Regions from separate parts of the Citrobacter sp. LST-B2 genome, predicted to be linked through region 1. Evidence: riboswitches for the same ligand, from Rfam matches in the RefSeq annotation. Region 1 holds a riboswitch; each other region holds the start of a gene.
The links. Region 1 has a riboswitch for cobalamin ahead of btuB (TonB-dependent vitamin B12 receptor BtuB). Riboswitches for the same ligand answer to the same signal wherever they lie in the genome.

Region 1 (7,576 bases):
GTGCATAATACGCTTTCCCGCTTCAGAGTCAAGCATTTATTTCGCTTTTCTCTGTCGGTGTTCATCACTGGTTTTCACCGGAGAACCCTGCTGACCCGGCGGCTTGCGTGCCGTTGTTCCGTGTCAGTGGAGGCGCATTATAGGGAGTTATTTCGGGCTGACAAGGGGAAATTTAAAATAATTTTCCGAGTGCGTAATATTTACCCAAAACAGCGTTAAACCGTCAGTTTTTCGAGCGATTCAAAGCCATAGCGCTGCAAAACGGGCAATAATTGCTCAGTTTCTGGCGTCATCGCCATGCAATAGGCAATGTTGGCATCTGCTGATTTCGCATCCGGCGCTTCATGTTCCAGTAGCCAGGCAGTACGTCGTGCAATGGCCGCCCCGGAATCGACCAGTCGCGTTCCTTCAGGCAGAACCTGTAAGAGTTCTTCCTGCAACAGGGGAAAGTGGGTGCAGCCAAGTACCACGGTATCAGGCGGCTCCGGCATCCGCAGCCATGGGCGCAGGATCCGTTGCAGTTCTTCCAGCGGCACGGGTTCGCCGTGCAACTTCGCTTCCGCCAGTTCCACCAGCTCTGCGGACCCCAGCATGGCTATCTGGCACTCATTGGCAAAGCGCGCGATCAGTTCATGCGTATAAGGGCGCTTCACCGTCCCGCGCGTGGCCAGAAGCCCGACAACCCCGTTCGCCGTCAGACGCGCCGCCGGTTTGATCGCCGGTACCACGCCCACAACCGGGAAAGCGAACTTCTCACGTAAGGCAGGAAGAGAGACCGTGCTGGCCGTGTTACAGGCGATAACGGCCAGAGAAAGAGGATAACGCTGCTGTACCGCCGTCACGATCTCAACAACGCGCTCAACGATAAATGCCTCGCTCTTCTCCCCATAAGGAAAAGCCACGTTATCGAAAGCATAGATATAGTGGAGATCCGGCAGGAGATGCCGAATCTCATCATAGACCGACAACCCACCGACACCGGAATCAAATACCAGCACGGTGGGGCGCGGATCAGAAGGTGTAGCTGCCAGACAAGGTGTATTCCCGTCCTGCAGTTTGGTAGCCATAAACTGTCTCGTAATCTTTATCGAACAGGTTGGCTATTTTACCACGAACTGTGAGATGTGAGGTGACTGGATATGAAAGTCCGAGGTCCCACACGCTCAGCCCGCCCATTTTCACCTTCCGGGAATTGTCGTAGTCGTAATCGTAACGCTCGCCAATATACTGATAGGTCACATCCCAGCCCAGATCGTAGACCTGTCCGCTGAGCTCGTACTTCACCTGCTGTTTAGCGCGACGATAAAGCGGCTGATCGGTTTCATCATCACGCGGATCAACATACTGCAACGTTAAGCGATGATCGACCGGCCCGGTCGTCAGGTTCCCGGTCCATTCCAGGCCTTTGATGGTCGCGGATTTGACGTTGAAGTAGGTATTGTTGTTGTAGTCGATCAGGTTCTGAATTTTGTAGCGATAGGTCGACAGACGCCAGTCAAGCGGGCCGGTCAGCCCTTCTAATCCGGCTTCCCACTGCTTCGACTCTTCCGGCTTCAGGTTTGGGTTAGAGGCGATCCCAAAACGCTCCGCACCAAACTGTTGCCCCAGTGAAGGCGCAAGGAAGCCCGTGCCATAGGAAAGCGTCACTTTATAGTCATCAACAAACTGCCATCCCGCCGCTGTTTGCCAGGTACCATGCCAGCCGAACTGGTCGTCATGGTCTTCACGGCCCGACGCTTCCAGCGTCACGCTATCAATCTGCTGTTGCCCGGTGAGATAGAGGCCCGTGTTATCACGCTTATAGTTGTCTGTCCCATACTCGCCGAAGGACATCAGCTTTTCTTGTTTCCAGTCGACACCAGCACTGACAGCGCCGTGCCCGACAATAACGTTGTTGCCCCACTGGACGTAGCGCTGTTCCATATCATCAAGGCTATAACCTGTGGCATAGCGCCCATTCAGGCTGCTGTAGTTATAGTCCTTAATTCGCTGGTAGTTAGCGACCAGTTGTGACGAGTAGATTCCAGAATTGAAGCGCAGCCCCGTATCCCACGACTGAGTGTAATTCTGGTGCTCGTCGTTTCCGCCGTCATATCCCCAGTTCCCCTGGTCGTAATCGGCATTACTGGCATAGCCGTAGCCACGAAAGTAACCATCGAATTGATCGTTAAATTTGTGCTCAACGCCACCCCAGAAGAGTTTATTGCGATAACCATCGCGATCGCTGTCGCCGCTATAGCTGGAACGCGGCTGAACGTCGAAGCCTTTGGTGGTCTGATAAGCCCCGGCCGCGGTTACCACGGTATCGCCAAAACGCTGGCGGTACGTACCGTCATATTGCTGATAACCTTTTGACCCCACGCCAGCATTAATCTGCGAACGTTCCTCACCCGTCATAGTGATGATGTTCACTACGCCGCCAATCGCGCCAGAGCCATAAATCGCTGAGCGCGGGCCACGGATATACTCAATGCGCTGCACCAGCGACACCGGGATCTGGTCAATATCGGAATTATTCGTAATGCCCGGACGGGCGACCGGAATACCATCGACTAACACCAGAACGTGTTTCGCTTCGGTACCCCGCACAAACAGAGAAGAGCTTTGCCCCATGCCGCCATTCTGGGCGACATCCACGCCTGGCAGGCGGCGCATGACATCCAGAACGGTTCGGGACTGCCAGCGTTCGATATCCTCGCGGGTGACAATATCGGTCGGGGCCAGAACGGTATTAACAGGTTGTTGAAAACGGTTTGCTGTCACGACAAGCGTGTCAGGGGTGGCATCCTGTGCCCAACCCGAAAAAGCCGTGACGGAGAGCGCCGTCAGCAGCGATGTTTTTTTAATCATTGTAAAGCATCCACAATATAAGAAGGATGCCGCAGGTCCCACCGATAGTACGCGATGATGAAAACCAGTTGCGACGTTAGCCGGCAGGTCTTCGGGCTTGGAAGGTTATCCACGGATATAAGAGATGAAGACTTCCCACCCAACAGGCAGTGTCTGCTTACGCTCTCATCTCACCTTTCCTTACCGCTGCGCGTCAGCTCCAGATTTACACTGGATTCCCTATTAACTCACAGGACCGGCACACGGATGCTACAGTTTGTAACATCTTACTGTCCAGCGTGTTTGTTAAATATGAGAGATCATCAATGACTGGACATCTGTTGAGCAATCCCTACAATCCCCGCGTACTTTTATTTTTCAGGATACATCATGACCCCCGAACACCTTCCGACAGAACAGTATGACGCGCAGCTCGCCGAAAAAGTGGTGCGCTTGCAGAGTATGATGGCGCCCTTTTCTGACCTTGTCCCGGAAGTGTTTCGTTCGCCGGTCAGTCACTACCGTATGCGTGCTGAATTCCGCATCTGGCACGATGGCGATGACCTCTATCACATCATTTTTGACCAACAGAGCAAAAGCCGAATCCGCGTCGACAGCTTCCCTGCGGCGAGTGAACTGATTAACCAGTTGATGACCGCGATGATCGTAGGCGTGCGCGACAACCGCGTGTTGCGCCATAAACTGTTCCAGATTGATTACCTCACCACCATGAGTAATCAGGCAGTGGTTTCGCTGCTGTATCATAAAAGGCTGGACGACGAATGGCGTGAAGCCGCCGAAGCGCTCCGCGACGCCCTGCGTGCGCAGAACCTGAACGTGCATCTGATTGGCCGCGCGACAAAAACCAAAATCGCGCTGGATCAGGACTACATTGATGAACGTTTGCCAGTTGCGGGCAAAGAAATGATCTATCGCCAGGTTGAGAACAGCTTTACGCAGCCAAATGCGGCCATGAACATTCAGATGCTGGAGTGGGCGCTGGATGTCACTAAAGGCTCGAAAGGCGACCTGCTTGAACTGTACTGCGGTAACGGCAACTTTTCTTTAGCGCTGGCACGCAATTTTGACCGTGTGCTGGCCACCGAAATCGCCAAACCGTCTGTTGCCGCCGCGCAATACAACATTGCGGCGAATCAGATTGATAACGTGCAGATTATCCGCATGGCGGCGGAAGAGTTTACGCAGGCAATGAACGGCGTGCGCGAATTTAACCGCTTGCAGGGTATCGATCTGAAAAGCTATCAGTGCGAAACGATTTTTGTCGATCCGCCCCGCAGCGGTCTGGACAGCGAAACGGAGAAAATGGTACAGGCATATCCGCGCATTCTGTACATCTCCTGTAATCCGGAGACGCTGTGCAAGAACCTGGAAACGTTAAGCCAGACGCATGACGTATCACGTCTGGCGCTGTTTGATCAGTTTCCGTATACGCACCATATGGAGTGTGGGGTGTTGTTGACGGCGAAGTGAGTGTCATAACCGGATGATGACGCAAAGCGTCTCATCCGGCCTCTCCTCTTTATTCCGACACTTCCTGCTTGCGATTACGCATTTTCACGCCGATCCAGAAGACCAGAATGACCGACAGCACCGCCGGGAAGAAGTTGGAACCAATATCCGGATATTCCGCGCGCACCACGGTGCTGTAAAGCAGAACGCCGAGAATAAAGCAGGCGGCAGCCAGACCCGGTAAACCCACAGGCATGGTGCGATTCAAATAACGTTGATGCAGACAGTACACCGTCAGCACCAACGAGATAATCGGAAATACAGAGAACGGCACGATGGAGCTAAACAGCGCCGCGAATGTACCATTGATTGACAAGCCAGCGACCAGCGCCAGCAGCAGCGTACCTTTATCCTGAACTGACTGTTTCATTACTCTTCCTTCACGTTACCCGGAATGAGGGGCATCTTCTCTTGTTCACGGCGATACCAGTAATACGCACCTTTCGAAATCATGCGCAGTTGCAGTACCAGTCGCTCTTCTAACTGCCGACGCTGTTCCGCGCCCACGTCCAGCGCTTCGGCACCTGCACTGAAGACAATCGTCACCATCGCTTCGGCTTGCGCTTCAGTAAACGCACGCGGCATATGGTTTTCGATTTCCAGATAGTCCGCAAGTTCCGCGATGAAGTGCTGAATTTCTCGCGCAACGGCAGCACGGAACGCCGCTGAGGTGCCAGAACGTTCACGCAATAATAAACGGAAGGCGTTGGGGTTGTTACCGATGAACTCCATAAATGTGGAGACCGAGGTGCGGATCACACTCCCGCCCTTGGCGATACGCTGACGAGCCTGACGCATCAACTGACGCAACATCAGACCGCTTTCATCAACCATGGTCAGGCCGAGCTCATCAACATCACGGAAATGACGATAAAAGGAGGTTGGCGCAATGCCCGCTTCACGTGCGACTTCACGCAAACTGAGACTGGCGAAGCTACGCTCCGCGCTCAGTTGACTAAATGCGGCTTCTACCAACGAACGCCGGGTTTTTTCTTTTTGCTGCGCTCTAACGCCCATCACGATGTCTGAATCCTTCCGTATGCCTTGTCCGGCACTATACCAGAGTTCAAAGTTAATCTGTTTGTTCAGCTTTGTGAATGATTGTTTACGCGCAGTTTGTGCTTCGGCTTCGCAAAAAAGCACAACGATAATTGGGTTATCCCGGCAATGATGTTACTATTCTGTTGCTTTTATGTATAAGAACAGGTAAGCCTTACCATGCCACATTCCTACGATTACGATGCCATAGTTATAGGTTCCGGCCCCGGCGGCGAAGGCGCTGCAATGGGTCTGGTTAAGCAAGGAGCTCGTGTTGCCGTTATCGAGCGTTATCATAACGTTGGCGGCGGTTGCACCCACTGGGGCACCATCCCGTCAAAAGCGCTCCGCCACGCAGTCAGTCGTATTATCGAATTCAATCAGAACCCCCTTTATAGCGATCATTCCCGCCTGCTTCGTTCCTCATTCGCCGATATTCTCAACCATGCCGACAACGTGATTAATCAGCAAACACGGATGCGGCAGGGTTTTTATGAGCGTAACCACTGCGAGATCTTGCAGGGTAACGCCCATTTTGTTGACGAACACACGCTGGCGCTGGAATGTCATGACGGTATGGTTGAAACCCTGACAGCAGAGAAATTTGTCATTGCCTGCGGATCGCGCCCTTATCATCCGGCAGACGTGGATTTCTCGCACCCGCGCATTTATGACAGCGATTCGATCCTCAGTCTGCACCACGAACCGCGCCATGTGATTATTTATGGCGCCGGGGTGATTGGCTGCGAATATGCGTCGATCTTCCGCGGAATGGAGGTCAAAGTTGATCTCATCAACACCCGCGACCGTCTGCTGGCGTTCCTCGATCAAGAGATGTCCGACTCCCTCTCTTACCACTTCTGGAACAGCGGCGTCGTCATTCGCCACAATGAAGAGTATGAGAAAATCGAAGGCTGCGACGATGGCGTGATCATGCACCTGAAGTCCGGTAAGAAACTGAAGGCCGACTGCCTGTTGTATGCCAATGGTCGTACCGGCAACACCGATTCTCTGGCGTTACAGAATATCGGTCTGGAAACCGACAGCCGTGGTCAGCTCAAGGTCAACAGCATGTACCAAACCGCGCTGCCGCACGTTTACGCGGTGGGTGATGTGATCGGTTACCCGAGCCTGGCGTCCGCAGCATACGACCAGGGACGCATTGCCGCTCAGGCGCTGGTGAAAGGGGAAGCGAACGCGCACCTGATCGAAGATATCCCGACCGGCATTTACACCATCCCGGAGATCAGTTCCGTGGGCAAAACCGAACAGCAACTGACAGCGATGAAAGTGCCTTACGAAGTGGGCCGTGCCCAGTTTAAACACCTGGCGCGCGCGCAAATCGTTGGCATGAACGTAGGCACGCTGAAGATTTTGTTCCATCGGGAAACGAAAGAGATTCTGGGGATTCACTGCTTTGGTGAACGCGCAGCCGAGATTATTCACATCGGTCAGGCGATTATGGAGCAGAAAGGTGGTGGTAACACGATTGAGTACTTCGTTAACACCACCTTTAACTACCCGACGATGGCGGAAGCCTATCGGGTAGCGGCGCTAAATGGCTTAAACCGCCTTTTTTAACGCCTTGTCGAAATGGCCATCCATCGCACCGCGGATGGCCTCTGCCAGTTGCTCATAGCGACTACGCAGCGGTGATCCTGGACGATACACCAGCCCCACCGTACGACGCGGCTCAGGCTTAATGCAGGGCAGATACACCACGCCATCACGTTTGCGTTCTTGCGGAACCGCCAGCGCGGGCAGCAGGGTAATACCGCTTCCTGCCGCTACCATGTTACGCAGCGTTTCCAGACTGGTCGCACGGAAGTGGGTGTCTTCGTCAGCACCGGCTTCAAAGCAGAATCCCATCGCCTGATCGCGCAGACAGTGACCGTCCTCCAGCATCAGCAGTTTTTCGCCTGCCAGATCGGACATCGGCACGCATTCGCGATTCGCCCACGGGTGATCTTCGTAGATCGCCAGCAGCATCGGCTCGTCGAACAACGGCACTTCGATAAAGGCCTCGCTCTCTTTCACCAGCGCCAGGATCACGCAGTCAAGCTTGCCGCTATCCAGTTGCGCCAGCAGCTGATGGGTCTGCGCTTCATGCAGATACATTTCCAGCTTCGGGAAAGTCTGGTGCAGCATCGGGATAATATGCGGCAGCAGGTAAGGACCG
Region 2 (7,576 bases), 2.0 Mb from region 1:
CGCCGCCTTTGCCGAAGGCGTCGGAGAGATCCTGACCCCGGTGGAACCGGCCGAAAAATGGTACCTGGTGGCTCATCCTGGCGTCAGTATTCCAACGCCGATGATTTTTAACGATCCCGACCTCCCCCGTAATACGCCAAAAAGGTCAATAGAAACGTTATTAAAATGTGAATTCAGCAATGATTGCGAGGTTATCGCAAGAAAACGTTTTCGCGAGGTTGATGCGGCGCTTTCCTGGCTGTTAGAATACGCGCCGTCGCGCCTGACTGGTACAGGAGCCTGTGTCTTTGCTGAATTCGATACAGAGTCTCGTGCCCGGCAGGTGCTTGAGCAAGCCCCGGAATGGCTCAATGCCTTTGTGGCGAAGGGTGTCAACCTCTCTCCACTGCATAGAGCGTTACTCTAACTCATTGAAGTTTCAGTACGTTGGCGAGATGACGAATTGCCAGCCGCATACATCAGTATGTGACTGGTGTGAGGCCTTGAACCCAGCGCGCATAAAACATAAATGATGACGGGTAAGCCGGGCAAGCTGAGTTTCGGTGACAACGTCACCCTGTTCCAGACGTTGCATCGCGCTCGTTAATACACCGCATGGAGAGAGTCCTGCCTGGCCCGCACAGTTTTTGGCAAACTCTTTCCACCAATGGACGCATGCCTGAGGTTCTTCTCGTGCCTGATATGAAGCTTTTTGCTGGTAACGCCACCCCGGAACTAGCACAACGTATTGCCAACCGCCTGTACACTTCTCTCGGCGACGCCGCTGTAGGTCGCTTTAGCGACGGCGAAGTCAGCGTACAAATTAACGAAAATGTACGCGGTGGTGATATTTTCATCATCCAGTCCACTTGTGCTCCAACGAACGACAACCTGATGGAATTGGTCGTTATGGTTGATGCCCTGCGCCGTGCTTCCGCAGGCCGTATCACCGCCGTTATCCCTTACTTTGGCTATGCGCGCCAGGATCGTCGTGTACGTTCCGCTCGTGTGCCGATTACGGCAAAAGTTGTCGCTGACTTCCTGTCCAGCGTCGGCGTTGACCGCGTTCTGACCGTTGACCTGCATGCTGAACAGATCCAGGGCTTCTTCGACGTACCGGTTGATAACGTATTTGGTAGCCCAATTCTGTTAGAAGATATGCTGCAGCTGAATCTGGATAACCCGATTGTGGTTTCTCCGGACATCGGTGGCGTCGTGCGTGCCCGCGCTATCGCTAAGCTGCTTAATGACACCGATATGGCGATCATCGACAAACGCCGTCCGCGTGCAAACGTCTCTCAGGTGATGCACATCATCGGTGACGTAGCGGGTCGTGACTGCGTGCTGGTTGACGATATGATCGACACCGGTGGTACGCTGTGTAAAGCAGCTGAAGCGCTGAAAGAACGTGGTGCAAAACGCGTATTTGCTTATGCCACTCACCCGATCTTCTCAGGCAATGCGGCAAACAACCTGCGTAACTCTGTGATTGATGAAGTCGTTGTCTGCGATACCATTCCGCTGACCGACGAAATCAAAGCACTGCCGAACGTGCGTACGTTGACCCTGTCGGGTATGCTGGCCGAAGCGATTCGTCGTATCAGCAACGAAGAATCGATTTCTGCTATGTTCGAGCATTAATCGAACCCGGCTCAAAGACCCGCTGCGGCGGGTTTTTTTGTCTGTAACCTTTATTTGTATGACTTATGCCTCCTTCACCTGCCAACCCGCCATTTCATTGAGTTGACAGATGATGCGCTCATGGATGAAACATTATTGTGAACAGAATTTTTTCCTCACATGTGATGCCTTTCCGCGCCCTCATCGACGCTTGTTGGAAAGAAAAATATACCGCCTCACGGTTTACCCGTGATGTGATTGCCGGGATCACCGTCGGGATTATTGCTATCCCGCTGGCGATGGCACTGGCTATCGGGAGTGGTGTCGCGCCGCAGTACGGACTTTATACCTCCGCTGTGGCCGGGATTGTTATTGCCTTAACCGGGGGCTCGCGTTTTAGCGTCTCAGGCCCGACCGCCGCGTTTGTGGTGATCCTCTACCCCGTTTCACAACAGTTTGGGCTGGCAGGCCTGCTTGTCGCGACGCTGATGTCCGGGGTCTTCCTGATCCTCTTTGGCCTGGCCCGCTTTGGCCGCCTGATTGAGTACATCCCGGTCTCAGTTACCTTAGGTTTTACCTCAGGGATTGGTATCACCATTGGTACCATGCAAATCAAAGATTTCCTCGGTTTGCAGATGGCCCACGTTCCGGAACACTATCTGCAAAAAGTCGGCGCGCTATTTATGGCTCTGCCGAGCATTAACCTGGGCGATGCCGCCATCGGGGTGGTCACGCTGGGCACGCTGATGATGTGGCCGCGTCTGGGCATTCGCCTGCCGGGCCACCTGCCCGCCCTACTCGCTGGCTGTGCTGTCATGGGGATCGTCAACCTGCTGGGCGGCCACGTTGCCACCATTGGTTCTCAGTTCCACTATATTCTGGCCGACGGCTCACAGGGCAACGGGATACCGCAACTGCTGCCGCAACTGGTGCTGCCGTGGAACCTGCCGGATTCTGATTTCACGTTGAGTTGGGATTCCCTGCGCGCCCTGCTTCCGGCGGCCTTCTCAATGGCCATGCTGGGGGCAATCGAGTCCCTGCTCTGCGCCGTGGTACTCGACGGAATGACCGGCACGAAACACAAAGCCAACAGCGAGCTGATTGGTCAGGGCCTGGGTAATATTGTCGCCCCCTTCTTTGGTGGGATTACCGCAACGGCGGCGATTGCCCGTTCGGCGGCAAACGTCCGCGCTGGCGCAACATCCCCTATTTCCGCCGTGATCCACGCGCTGCTGGTGATCATGGCGCTGCTGGCGCTGGCACCGCTGCTCTCATGGCTGCCGCTGTCGGCGATGGCGGCCCTGCTGCTGATGGTGGCCTGGAACATGAGTGAAGCGCACAAAGTTGTGGATTTGCTGCGTCATGCACCCAAAGACGACATCATTGTGATGATGATGTGTATGTCACTGACAGTGCTGTTTGACATGGTCATTGCCATCAGCGTCGGGATTGTGCTGGCCTCGTTACTGTTTATGCGCCGTATTGCACGCATGACGCGACTGGCAGCGGTTAACGTCGAGGTCCCCGATGATGTACTGGTGCTGCGCGTGATCGGCCCACTGTTCTTTGCAGCCGCTGAAGGATTGTTTACCGATCTGGAGTCACGCATCGAAGGAAAACGCATTGTCGTACTGAAATGGGACGCGGTACCGGTGCTGGACGCAGGTGGTCTGGATGCCTTCCAGCGCTTTGTGAAAAGATTGCCAGAAGGCTGCGAACTGCGCGTAAGTAACCTTGAGTTCCAGCCGCTGCGCACGATGGCGCGCGCTGGCATTAAGCCGATTCCGGGTCGTCTGGCCTTTTTCCCGAACCGCGACGCGGCGCTGGCTGATTTATAATCTTTTTGCGCTTACCGGTCTGTTCCTGTACAGGCCGGTAACATTTTCCGCTCTGTCCCCTGTTTTTCCCCTCCCGTGTTGTTATTATCAGCTTTCAGTTTCTGCAAATAAGAGTGACAACTCGTGATTTCATTTACGCTACGTGAAATGACCGGAGAAGATATTCCGGCGGTTCAGTTATTTCTGATTCAACATCTGAATGAATTTTTTGCGGCTGACAGACCTGCCCCTACTCCCGGACAGGATGTTTTTAACCTGCAACAGCAGTATATTCAACAGCAGCGCAATGTATTGCTGTGCGCCTGGAGCGAAAAGCAGGAACTCATTGCGACCCTGGCCGTCTGCCAATATGACGACCGTATAGCCGAACTTCGCGGACGCTATATTTTGACAGAAACGGCAGAAATTTGTCGCTGCTATGTGGACAAACGTTACCGCAGAAAAGGTATTGGACGTCAGTTACTCGCTTTTGCTGAAACATTCTGCGAGCAGCAGCGGTACAACTTATTATACTTACATACCCATCATTTTTTACCGGGAGGTTATTCATTCTGGCGACGTAATCATTTTCAGGTTGTGATGGATATGCACGATGACTGGCAATTAGTGCATATGGAGAGATCACGTAAATCACGCATGAATAAGAATATTACTTGATCAATGTCAATCAATTCTCATTTAGCTTTTCATTATTACATTTCGACATCCGCAATTTCATCCTCAAAAAAAACATAACGCGTTGATAAACAACAACTAAAATTTATCCCACTCAATAAAATTCGTCTTTCCCCTTGCGATTGATCTTGTTAACAAATGCCGATACAGTCTTTTTCGACAGTATTTCATTGCACCAACATTGTAATGAATAGGAACATGGTGCGGATTATTGCAATCCCATTCCATGACTGCCCCCGCAACTGTAGGCGGATGCAGAATATCCTCGTGCAGCATATTTTGTTGCAGGTCACTGTAAAGCGAATCTTTATGGGAAGGCCGATATTCTGATTACCGTGAGTCAGGAGACCTGCTGTCAAATTTATACCCCATTGAGTGGACGGGATGGTCCATGTGATGAATTATTTGATATTAGGCACCGTGAAAGAGCGAATCAGATCCTTGACTGAACCGCTGACTTTCTTTATTTGCATAACGTCATGCATAAATTTCACGATGTCCTGTCATCTATCGTCATGAACTCTCCCGATATATGGAACGATATAATCCATGACCAGACGTTCAGATTCTGGCATGAACGGGATGATAATAATGCACGCTAATGTTACCTCTTTACCTTATAAAAAAATGCTTCTGGTTGTTGCTGGTGCCGCACTGTTTCTCACCTCAGGTCTTTCTCATGCAGCCAAAACGGAATATCCATTGACGATAAAAAACTGTGGTCGGGATATGACATTTCACGCAGCGCCAAAACGTGTTGCCACCGTAGGACAAAACAGCACTGAGATCCTGTATGCGCTGGGCCTGGCCGATCGCGTGGTAGGCACATCGCTGTGGTTCGGGCCCGTTCCCGACGCGTATAAGGCGGCAAATGACAAGATTGCAGTTATTGCGCAGAACATCCCCAGCTTCGAAGGCATCATTGCCAAAAAACCGGATCTGGTCGCCAGCCAGTTCGAATGGCAGATCGGCCCTGCGGGCGCGGTGGCGTCTTATGAACAGTTCAGCGAACTGAAAGTCCCGGTCTATACCGCACCGGCAGACTGCGCGAAAGATAACGAAGATGGCGGTGACGGCGTGCGCAAAGGCATGTTTGATATCGCAATGGTCTATCAGGAAGTGGCCGACTTATCGAGGATCTTCGACGTTCAGGATAAGGGCGAAGAACTGATTGCCAGCCTCAAAGCACGTGAAACGGCAGCGAAAAGCAAAATCGCCGGGATGGACAACAGCGTCTCTGCCGTTTTCTGGTTCTCCAGCGCCGACCTGCAACTGGATCCTTATGTCGCCGGGAAATTAGGGCCTGCTGCCTGGATTGCGCAGACCCTGGGTATCAAAAACGTCATTGATTCCGCAGAGGAGTGGCCAACGGTCGGTTGGGAAACCATCGCCAAAGCCCAACCGACAGTGATAGTGCTGGGGGAAATGAGTCGTCGACGTTTCCCGGCCGATGACTGGCAGGTGAAAATGGATTATTTGAAATCTGACCCGGTCACCCAGCTGATCCCCGCCGTAAAAGCCGATCATTTACCCGTGATTGATGTACAGACCATGAATGCCGGAATCAGAACGATTGACGGTGTTGAAAAACTGGCTGACGCCCTGGTTGAGTATGGTTTAGCGCATCCACAAGCCGCGCATTAACCCTCGTTTCGCGTCAGTTCCTGACGGGGCCGGCGCGTGTTATGCACTCCAAACGCAGGTTACTATGAGCGATTTACGCAGGACGCGTCACGCCGTTAGTCGGCTGGCAGTCAATGTTTGCGGCCACGCCCTCTGGGTTAGCGTGCTGATGTGCGGCGTCCTGCTGGCAGGGATCGCCATTGGCGAGACGTTTATTCCCTGGCAGCACGTATTCAACACGCTGGCAAACCATCTGTTTGATACCGATTATCCGGTTGATGCGCTGGATGCCGGGATTGTCTGGAACTATCGCCTGACCCGTGCGCTGGTCTCCGCCAGTTGTGGCGCCTGCCTGGCCGTGTCCGGCGTGGTTTTACAGTCGTTACTGCGCAATGCGCTTGCCGAGCCGTATCTGCTGGGCATTTCCGCAGGCGCATCAACCGGTGCGGTGCTGGTTGCGCTGACCGGACTGGGCGCCGGGATGATCAGCATGTCGTTCGGCGCATTTGTCGGTGCCCTGACTGCCTTTTTGTTTGTGGCCCTTCTGGCGGTAGCGGCAGGCGGCAGACAAGGCGGTGGGGTGACGACGCAAATCATTCTCGCCGGGATTGCCAGTTCCCAGTTATTCAATGCGCTGACCTCGCTGATCATCACCCGTTCAGCTAACGCGGAACAGGCACGCGGCATTATGTTCTGGTTACTCGGGAATCTGAGCGGCGTCCGCTGGCCGGATGTGGTGCTGGCGATCCCCACAGCGTTAGTTGGCGTTGCGATATGCTTCTGTTATGCCCGCCATCTGGATGCCTTCTCTTTTGGCGCGGAGTCCGCCGCCTCACTGGGGATTCCGGTAAAACGCACACGTGGCGTGCTGATTGCCGCCGTAACGGGTATGACGGCCATTATGGTCTCCATCGTCGGCGCAATTGGCTTTGTGGGACTGGTGATCCCTCACGCCGCCCGTCTGCTGGTAGGCCATCAGCACCATCGTTTGCTGCCTGTCAGCGCGCTGATCGGCGCCATTTTCCTGATCGTCGCCGATGTTATCTCCCGCACGCTTCTCCCCGGACAAGTTCTGCCTATCGGCGTTATTACGGCCCTGGTCGGTGCGCCCGCGTTCTCCATCATCCTGATCAGAGGAAACCCGACCAAATGACCGTCAATCCTGTACCGACTCCGGTTGCCATCCGCGACGCGATAATTCAGGCGAAAAGTCTGCACTGGCAGGTGAAAGGCAAAGTGATCGTCAATGACGTCTCACTCAGCGTGGCGCCGGGTGAGTTTGTCGGCATTATCGGCCCCAATGGTTCCGGGAAAACGTCGCTGATTTCATTGCTGGCCGGTCTGCTGAAGCCCACCGCCGGTCACATCCTGTTGCAGCAAAAAGCGCTGCATCGCTATTCACGTCGTCAACTGGCGCAGCAGGTCGCGCTGGTTGAACAGCAGGCAGAAACCAGTGAGCGCCTGACCGCGATACAGGCCGTCTCGCTGGGGCGAACCCCGTGGCTGAGCCTACTGAATCCGTGGTCGGACAACGATGACGATATCGTCCAGACCATGCTGGAGAAAGTCGATCTTCAGCATCTTCGCCATCGCTGCTGGCACACCTTTTCCGGCGGCGAAAAACAACGCCTGCATATTGCCCGCGCGCTCGCTCAGCAGCCACAACTGCTACTGATGGACGAGCCCACTAATCACCTCGACATTCAACATCAGATTGGCCTTCTCAGTCTGGTGAAACGCGAAAAACTGACGGTTGTCGCCGCTCTCCACGATCTCAATCATGCGGCCATGTTCTGCGATCGCATCATCGTGATGAACGCCGGTCGTCTGGAAATGCAGGG
Region 3 (7,576 bases), 1.7 Mb from region 1:
TTGAAATAGTGACCCGCGCCCAGCGTGGTCAGCGACGAAATCTGCATTTGCAGGCAGTCCACGTCCTGCACGCCGCGCTGTTGCAGATGTGCCAGCGCGGTGTTGAGGTTTTCCTGTAGGATGAAGGTCATCACCAGGCGTCCACCAGCGTGCAACTGGCGCATAGACCAGTCGATCAGTTCTGTAAGATGTCCCCCACTGCCACCCATAAAGACGGCATCGGCTTTCTCGGTCATCATCATTGGCGCTTCACCCGGCAGAATATCGATATTCGCGCAGGCGAAATGCTGACGGTTTTCGTCGAGTAAACGCAGCGCCGCCGGATTGCGCTCGATAGCCGTGATGTGTAGCGACGGAAACTGTAGCGCGGCTTCGATGGACACACTGCCGGTTCCGGCCCCGATATCAATCAGGTGACTGGCCCGGTGCAGTTCAAGTTTTGCGAGAGCGAGCGCACGTACCGCTTCTTTGGTCATCGGCACCTTCTCACCACGCAGGAAAAGCTCATCTTTCATCAAGGATCACCACTGCATTCATCTCATATTCGGCATGGACCTCGCTGACGCGCAGCCAGTGGATCCGTTCGTTTTCCATCGCCAGGTTTTCGCCAATCACCATCCAGCGATCGCCCTTTCCTCGTGCAACCAGTTGTGCAGCAATGTCACGCGGCCCGCACTGACCGTCGGTGACCATTGCCACCTTGTTATGCTGCGCCAGCGTATCGAAACAGACGCTGCGCCCGTGGCTACTGGTGAGCCACATGTCATTCATGTCGATTCCCGACTGCGCGCACAGATACTGCACCGCACTGATACCTGGAATGATGCGTACCTGCGCAACGCCAAAATGCGCCACCATCCGCGTACCGATGCCGTAAAACAGCGGATCGCCGGAAGCCAGAACCACCACCCGCTTATCCTGATGCGCCGCAATCCATGCCAGCAGTTCGGGAATGTTGGCGCCCAGCGCAAACTGCTCGCCGCGAAAGTCCGGGAACTGCTGCAAATGGCGCTTACCGCCGACCAGCACATCGGCCTCATCAACCGCCGCGCGCGCCGCCGGCGTCATCAGGTGCAGACCGGCTGGCCCCATCCCCACGACCGTCAGCATTGCATCTCCCGGGCGATAGCGTCGACGGGGCGGTTGCTACCCAGAACCTGGTTATCAAACGAAAACATGATCGCGTCGCAGGTCGGCGGGGTTTTGGTAAAGCGCAGCATCTGCATCACGCGCTGACAGATGCGTTCAGCAAGATGGTTGTAGAGGTGCTGAAAGCCGAACGCGTCGATGTGCTCCATTGCCGCTTCAGTGGTGTCGCAATCGCTTACCAGCGTCAGCAACTCCCGCGGCGCGCCGAGCAGCGCCAGATGCGCCACCAGCGTTTCCATTCGCGCATCGGCTATGTGGCTGTGGGTATGGAAGATCCCGGCAGCAATTTTGATCAATTTCCCAGGATGACCGACGAGCACGACCTGGCGAAATCCCAGCCGCACCGCCTCTTCAATCATGTAGCCGACAAAGTTGCTCATGGTGACCACCACGTTGGTATCGATGCCCATCTGTTCGCGGACGAAACGCTCACCATGATTACCCGGCACCAGAACTACCCGCTCCAGTCCGGCGGCACGTTTGATTTCCAGCTCCAGCGATAACGACCGCTTCCAGCTCTCTTCGGACATGGGGGTCACAATACCGGTGGTGCCAATAATGGAAATTCCGCCAAGAATACCGAGACGCGAGTTGTAGGTTTTTTGCGCTCGTTCTTCGCCTTCCGGGGCAAATATTTCGATTTCCGCCCCGCGTACCGGGCCTATCGCCTCACGCACGGCGGACTCAATGGTGTGACGCGGGGTGCGATTAATTGCCGCGCTGCCGACAGGCAGACCAATCCCCTTGCGGGTGACGGTGCCGACGCCTTCGCCCCCGGACAGGACAATTTCACCGCTGTCATTCAGCGTGACGCGGGCGAAAATCAACATCCCGTGGGTGGCGTCGACATCATCGCCGCCATCTTTACGGATCGCGGCAATGGCCTGCTGTCCTTCAATGTGTGGAGATTCCACGTTCAGACACAGAGTGACGCCGGAAGGTGTGACAATCGATACCTGATGGATCAGATGCTGACGCAACACCATCAGCGCGGCGACTTTTGCCGCCGCCGTGGCGCACGATCCAGTGGTATAACCTTTGCGCAGCGCTTTGCCGTTATGCCAGACGGGCGCGTCGAAAGTCTGATCGCTCATCGCGCCCCCTGCATGTAATACAGCATGGCGTTCACGATCGCCGCCGCAACGTTACTGCCGCCTTTGCGTCCGAGGGCGGCAATGGCGGGCAACTGGCTGTGCGTCAGCGCCTCTTTGGATTCCGCCGCGCCGACAAATCCCACCGGCACGCCGACGACGCCGCTTACCGCTACATCTTTTTCCAACAGGCGAAACAGCGCAGTGGGCGCGTTGCCAAAGACAAACACTTTTTCGCCTTCTTCCGTCACGGCAATGTCGACAGCCGCCATTGAGCGAGTGATACCCTGCGCTTTCGCTTGCGCTACCACGCGCGGATCGCTGATATAGCAGCGACACTCGCCCCCCGTCTTCGCCAGCAGGGTTTTATTGATCCCCGACAGCGCCATGGTGGTGTCGGTATAGATAACCGATGGGCGACTTAGCGCTGCACAAAGTTGTTCCAGCGCATCATCCGAAAACCAGAGAATATCCAGCCAGTCGAAGTCAGCGGTGGTATGAATCACCCGTTTGATGATGGCTTCATGTAGCGGACTGGCAAACTGGTACTCCGGGCGCGTTTCATGAATGATCTCGCCAATGATGTCAAAACTTTTGGCTTCAATCGCCTGGGGTTGCTGGATGTATTGCATTGTCATTTATCCTCAGGCCACACCCATTACCAGCCAGCGCGTCACAAGGAACAGCACCAGAGCCAGCGTTGAGGCAACCCACATCAGTCGAATCGTTTGGGAAATGTCATCTATGGAAATAGTGCGCTGCGCGTCGCCGATCCACGGTTTTTCAACGCGCTCGCCAAAGTAATCATTCGGGCCGCCCAGTCGAATGCCCAACGCACCGGCAACGGAAGCCTCCGCCCAGGCACAGTTCGGGCTGCTGTGGTTATAGCGATCCCGCCAGCCCACACAGAGCGCCCGGGCGCCGTCACGACGGCACAACACCGCTGCCGCGCTCAGCAGCAGCCAGCTCAGCCGTGCAGGAATGTAGTTCGCGACGTCGTCCAGGCGAGCACTGACCATGCCAATCGCCCGGTATTTTTCGTGTTTATAACCCACCATGGAATCCAGGGTGTTCACCGCTTTGTAGGCCATCGCCATCGGCGCGCCGCCAATTAAGAGGAAGAACAGCGGCGCGATAATGCCGTCAACCGTATTCTCCGCCACGGTTTCCACGACCGCCCGGTTGATCTGTTCTGGCTGAAGTTGCGATGTGTCGCGCCCCACAATCCACGAGAGCTTTTCGCGGCTTTGTGCAAGGTTACCTTCGCGCAGCGGGCGCTCAACCTCTTGCGCCGCCGTTGCCAGACAGCGCCCCGCCAGCACGGTGAAAATCATCCAGACTTCAACGACCCAACCGAGCCATGGATGAATCCACGCCGCCAGGTGTAACACGCCCCAGGCAACCGCCCACGTCAAGCCGACAACCACCAGCCACATCACCCCACCACCAATGCGTAACGCCCGGTCGCTGTGGCAGTAGCGGCGAATAATCCGCTGCACGGCAGTGATCAGATTGCCTATCCAGCGCACCGGATGCGGCCAGTCTGGTGGGTCGCCAATCACGACATCGAGAAGCCAGGCCACACACCATGCCAGTAGCGTCATAACGCCTCCCGCGCGGCATTCAGCCAGTGATTAAGCATTAATGGACGCTGAGCAAAGTGAACGTGCAGGTAGCTGGCGAAGGTGTTGCCCGTTCGCCAGCCACCGGACCACGCCTGCACCGTCTGACCGTCACGGACTTTACGGCAAGCCAGCACAGCGGGGGTTTCAGGGGAAAAATCGGAGTAATGGAATTCATGACCGCGCAGCACATCGCCTTCCGCGGCCAGCAGCGTGGGCTGCAAAGCCTGCGCTTCACAATAGCCAAAGCGGGTTAGCCGTTTACCCATTTTGCTGCGACCGGGAAGGATATCGGCCATGCGATGCTCAACCCCGTCGGCATCTTCCAGCAGGCTGCCGAGGTACATCAATCCGCCGCATTCGGCATAAATGGCGACACCGCGCTGATGCGCCTCGCGCAGGCTTGTCAGCATAGTAGTATTGGCCGCCAGCGCGGACGCGTGCAGTTCCGGATAACCGCCGCCCAGCCAGACCATTTGACAATCGGGTAATTCGCGATCGTGGAGCGGGCTGAAGCGCACAATGTTGACGCCGGTACGCGCCAGCAGCGCCACGTTATCGGGATAATAAAAATTAAAGGCCTCATCATCAGCCATCGCCAGCGTCAGTCCTTCTCCGGCGTTGGGCGCAGGACGTTCAGGCCATTCGCCTGGCGGCAATGCCTGAAGGTGGCTTAACGCCAGCAACCGATCGATATCCAGTGTACTTTCCAGCCGGGCGGCGAAATCCTGCCACGATTGTTGATTGACGACGGACTCACGCGCGGTCACCAATCCCAGATGCCGTTCGGGTAGCGCGACGCCGTCAACGCGCGGGACGTAACCCAGCACCGGCACAGCGCAGTAGTGCTCGATAGCGGTTTTCAGCAACTGGAAATGGGACTCACTGTTGACGCGGTTAACGATGACGCCGGCAATGTTCAGCGTCGGGTCGAAATGCTGGAAGCCCATCACCGTGGCGGCAATGGAAGTAGAAACGGCTTTCCCGTCAACCAGCAGAATGACCGGACAGCCCAACTGCTTGGCCATCGCGGCGGTACTGCAATAATCAGGATCTGTACCGTAACCGTCGTACAGCCCCATCACCCCTTCGATCACTGCAATATCTGCATCCTGCATCTGTTCGCGGAACAGCGCATTAAGCACCGGCTCGGGGAGCATAAAACTGTCGAGGTTGCGGGAGGCGGTACCGCTGATGGCCGTATGCCAGGCGGTGTCAAGGTAATCAGGGCCGACTTTGCAGGGCTGGACGCGTAAACCACGTTGTTTCATCACGTTCAGCAAGCCCAGCGTCACTGTGGTTTTACCACAGCCGCTACCGGTACCTGCCAGAACAAACGCGTACTGCTTTGCCGCCATGACCCTGATCCTGTTCAGGGTGGTAGGGATGTACCGACACCCAGTCTTCCGACTGTACGCATCTGAGCAACCCACTTCCCACCGAAGTTGTTGGTAGTATCCGACAGGCTGGTCTTCTGGCTTAGCGTCGTCCTCGCCCGTCCTTCCCAATCTTGCGATCAGTGGTCTTCACGGGGTTGTCAGCATCACAGCAGCGGGGGCTGCGGGGGATTTTCACCCCCTTCCCAGACACAAATGTGTCAAACCTGTCGGCTTAAATGATGAACAGAATGAATTCTCCTCATCACAACAATACTTTTCGTTACTTATTCGTTACGCATTTTTTATCAACAAAAAACGCCGCAATAAAACGATTCTGAATGAAATGTCGTGCAAGAGAATAATGAAACCTCTTAACAATGACACTGTATCTCATCACAGAAATAAAAACTGGTGAAGTTTATTCCGTAAAGAGCGATATTTTATTGCGCTATGACAATTTATTGCTGTACTAAAAACACTTAACCATTATAAATGACCGGATTACGCGGGAATATCAAAAATCGGCAATAGCAAAATATTGCTATTTATGCCGATTCAGCAGGCAAGTTTTCATTTATTTTTTGCCGATAGGCCTGCGGCGTAACCTGATAAGTCTGACGGAACACTTTGCAAAAATAGCTGGTTTGCGAAAAACCTAAATTGCGGGCAATACTGGCAATGCTCCAGTCACTGTGACAAAGCAGCTCTCTGGCACTGGCCATGCGCTGTTGATTGACCCACGCGTTAAAACCAATGCCCTGATATTTTTTGAACAGTTTGCTGAAGTAGTATGGACTCAGATATACGTGCGAGGCCACATCTTCAAGGCGAAGATCGTCTGACAAGTGGGCATCAATATAGCGTAACGCTTTTTTCATTTTGCTGTCATGAGGGCTGGCGGCGCGGGTCGGGCGTGAAGGCTCAGCAGGTTGCGTGCTGTCTTTGATCACCACGAAATTGAGTTGCTTCTTGAGGCAGTTTTCAACAATGAGTTTGAGCAGATCCGCCGAGGCCATCACGCGAGAATAGTCCATTTCCGGGACATTACTGAACTCATTGAGCAGTTCAGGATCGGCCTGCCAGCGATCGTCAACCTTCATGATATCGAGCAGATCGGCACCATCATCGTTACGTAAACGCACCTGGCCGCACAGAACGAATCCAACAAGATGGCCTGCGATCACGAGAGGAATAGAGAAATCGGTAAGCCCGGCATGGCAGCGATAGATACAGGGTTGATCCGATTTTGACGCTTCCAGTCCCCCACAGCGATCGCTCATACGACACCGGGTACTGTGTTGCGGATGCTGACGCATCAGTTGGCAAAAAGGTGTGAAATTAAACAGCTCAGAAATCTCATCACCGTGAATATTGACAACCACAACAGCCAGGCTGGTCGCTTGCGCAAAATCCTGTGCGATTTTATTAATGAGTTCTGAGTTCAGGGTGCTCGCAGAAATCATGATAAAATCCCTCAGTTAATCCATTGTTATAATGAAAACATAAATTTTACATTTACTTCTTATCATCCCCATCCTTGTATGTAAATGACAGAAAGTACAAGGGACAATAACAAAAGTCTCCCTGGGTGGGGAGACTTTTTAGTCAGTTCGTGAAAGCAGATCACGAAAAAGAAATTAAAGACGTGATATTAGCCACGCCAGCCAAAATTACGCGTCCGTCTCTTCGATTTTACACGTATTACAGGGCAAATTTTTACCGATAAGGTACTTATAGATAGCCGCGCCCGCACACGCACCAATCAATGGCGCAATAATCGGCACAATAAAGTACGGAATATCGCGTCCACCAGTCATCGCAATATCTCCCCAACCTGCCATCCAGGCGAACAGCTTAGGACCAAAATCACGCGCCGGGTTCATGGCAAAGCCGGTTAACGGGCCTGTGGATGCCCCAATCACCGCCACCAGAATACCGATCAGCAGTGGCGCCAGTGCCCCTTTAGGCACACCGTTACCATCGTCGGTCAGCGCCATAATCAGCCCCATCAGGATTGAGGTGATGACGATTTCGACCCCTGCCGCCTGCCACACGCTTAGCGCAGCCGCCGGATAGGTACTGAAAATACTGGCCAGATAGAGGCTATCGACACTGCCGCGAACCATGTTGTGGGCAGTTTCATACTCGGTGAATAAATTGCCGTAAAGCAGATAAGCCAGCACCGCACCGCCAAACGCTCCCGCGACCTGCGCGATGATGTAAGGCAGAACTTTGCGTCCCGGGAAGCAGGCAAACAGCCAGAGTGCGACTGTGATGGCCGGGTTCAGATGCGCTCCGGAAATTCCCGCCGTCAGATAAACCGCAAGCGAAATAC

Region 2: another riboswitch for cobalamin. It lies ahead of ACQ0PY_RS13135 (ABC transporter substrate-binding protein); the one in region 1 lies ahead of btuB (TonB-dependent vitamin B12 receptor BtuB).
Region 3: another riboswitch for cobalamin. It lies ahead of ACQ0PY_RS14745 (cobyrinic acid a,c-diamide synthase CobB); the one in region 1 lies ahead of btuB (TonB-dependent vitamin B12 receptor BtuB).

What each region holds. Positions count from the first base shown of each region.
Region 1 covers NZ_CP192598.1:4,778,013-4,785,588, forward strand. The annotation lists gene murI (glutamate racemase) at 216-1,067, opposite strand; gene btuB (TonB-dependent vitamin B12 receptor BtuB) at 1,012-2,850, opposite strand; cobalamin riboswitch at 2,916-3,105, opposite strand; gene trmA (tRNA (uridine(54)-C5)-methyltransferase TrmA) at 3,220-4,320, shown strand; gene ACQ0PY_RS23040 (YijD family membrane protein) at 4,370-4,729, opposite strand; gene fabR (HTH-type transcriptional repressor FabR) at 4,729-5,379, opposite strand; gene sthA (Si-specific NAD(P)(+) transhydrogenase) at 5,578-6,978, shown strand; gene oxyR (DNA-binding transcriptional regulator OxyR) at 6,961-7,576, opposite strand, start outside.
Region 2 covers NZ_CP192598.1:2,734,575-2,742,150, forward strand. The annotation lists gene ispE (4-(cytidine 5'-diphospho)-2-C-methyl-D-erythritol kinase) at 1-406, shown strand, start outside; gene prs (ribose-phosphate diphosphokinase) at 673-1,620, shown strand; gene dauA (C4-dicarboxylic acid transporter DauA) at 1,785-3,437, shown strand; gene ACQ0PY_RS13130 (GNAT family N-acetyltransferase) at 3,585-4,094, shown strand; cobalamin riboswitch at 4,256-4,483, shown strand; gene ACQ0PY_RS13135 (ABC transporter substrate-binding protein) at 4,704-5,756, shown strand; gene ACQ0PY_RS13140 (FecCD family ABC transporter permease) at 5,821-6,888, shown strand; gene ACQ0PY_RS13145 (ABC transporter ATP-binding protein) at 6,885-7,576, shown strand, end outside.
Region 3 covers NZ_CP192598.1:3,030,685-3,038,260, forward strand. The annotation lists gene ACQ0PY_RS14720 (decarboxylating cobalt-precorrin-6B (C(15))-methyltransferase) at 1-515, opposite strand, end outside; gene ACQ0PY_RS14725 (cobalt-precorrin-7 (C(5))-methyltransferase) at 505-1,110, opposite strand; gene cbiD (cobalt-precorrin-5B (C(1))-methyltransferase CbiD) at 1,104-2,243, opposite strand; gene ACQ0PY_RS14735 (cobalt-precorrin-8 methylmutase) at 2,240-2,872, opposite strand; gene cbiB (adenosylcobinamide-phosphate synthase CbiB) at 2,885-3,844, opposite strand; gene ACQ0PY_RS14745 (cobyrinic acid a,c-diamide synthase CobB) at 3,841-5,220, opposite strand; cobalamin riboswitch at 5,310-5,484, opposite strand; gene pocR (transcriptional regulator PocR) at 5,787-6,704, opposite strand; gene pduF (propanediol diffusion facilitator PduF) at 6,912-7,576, opposite strand, start outside.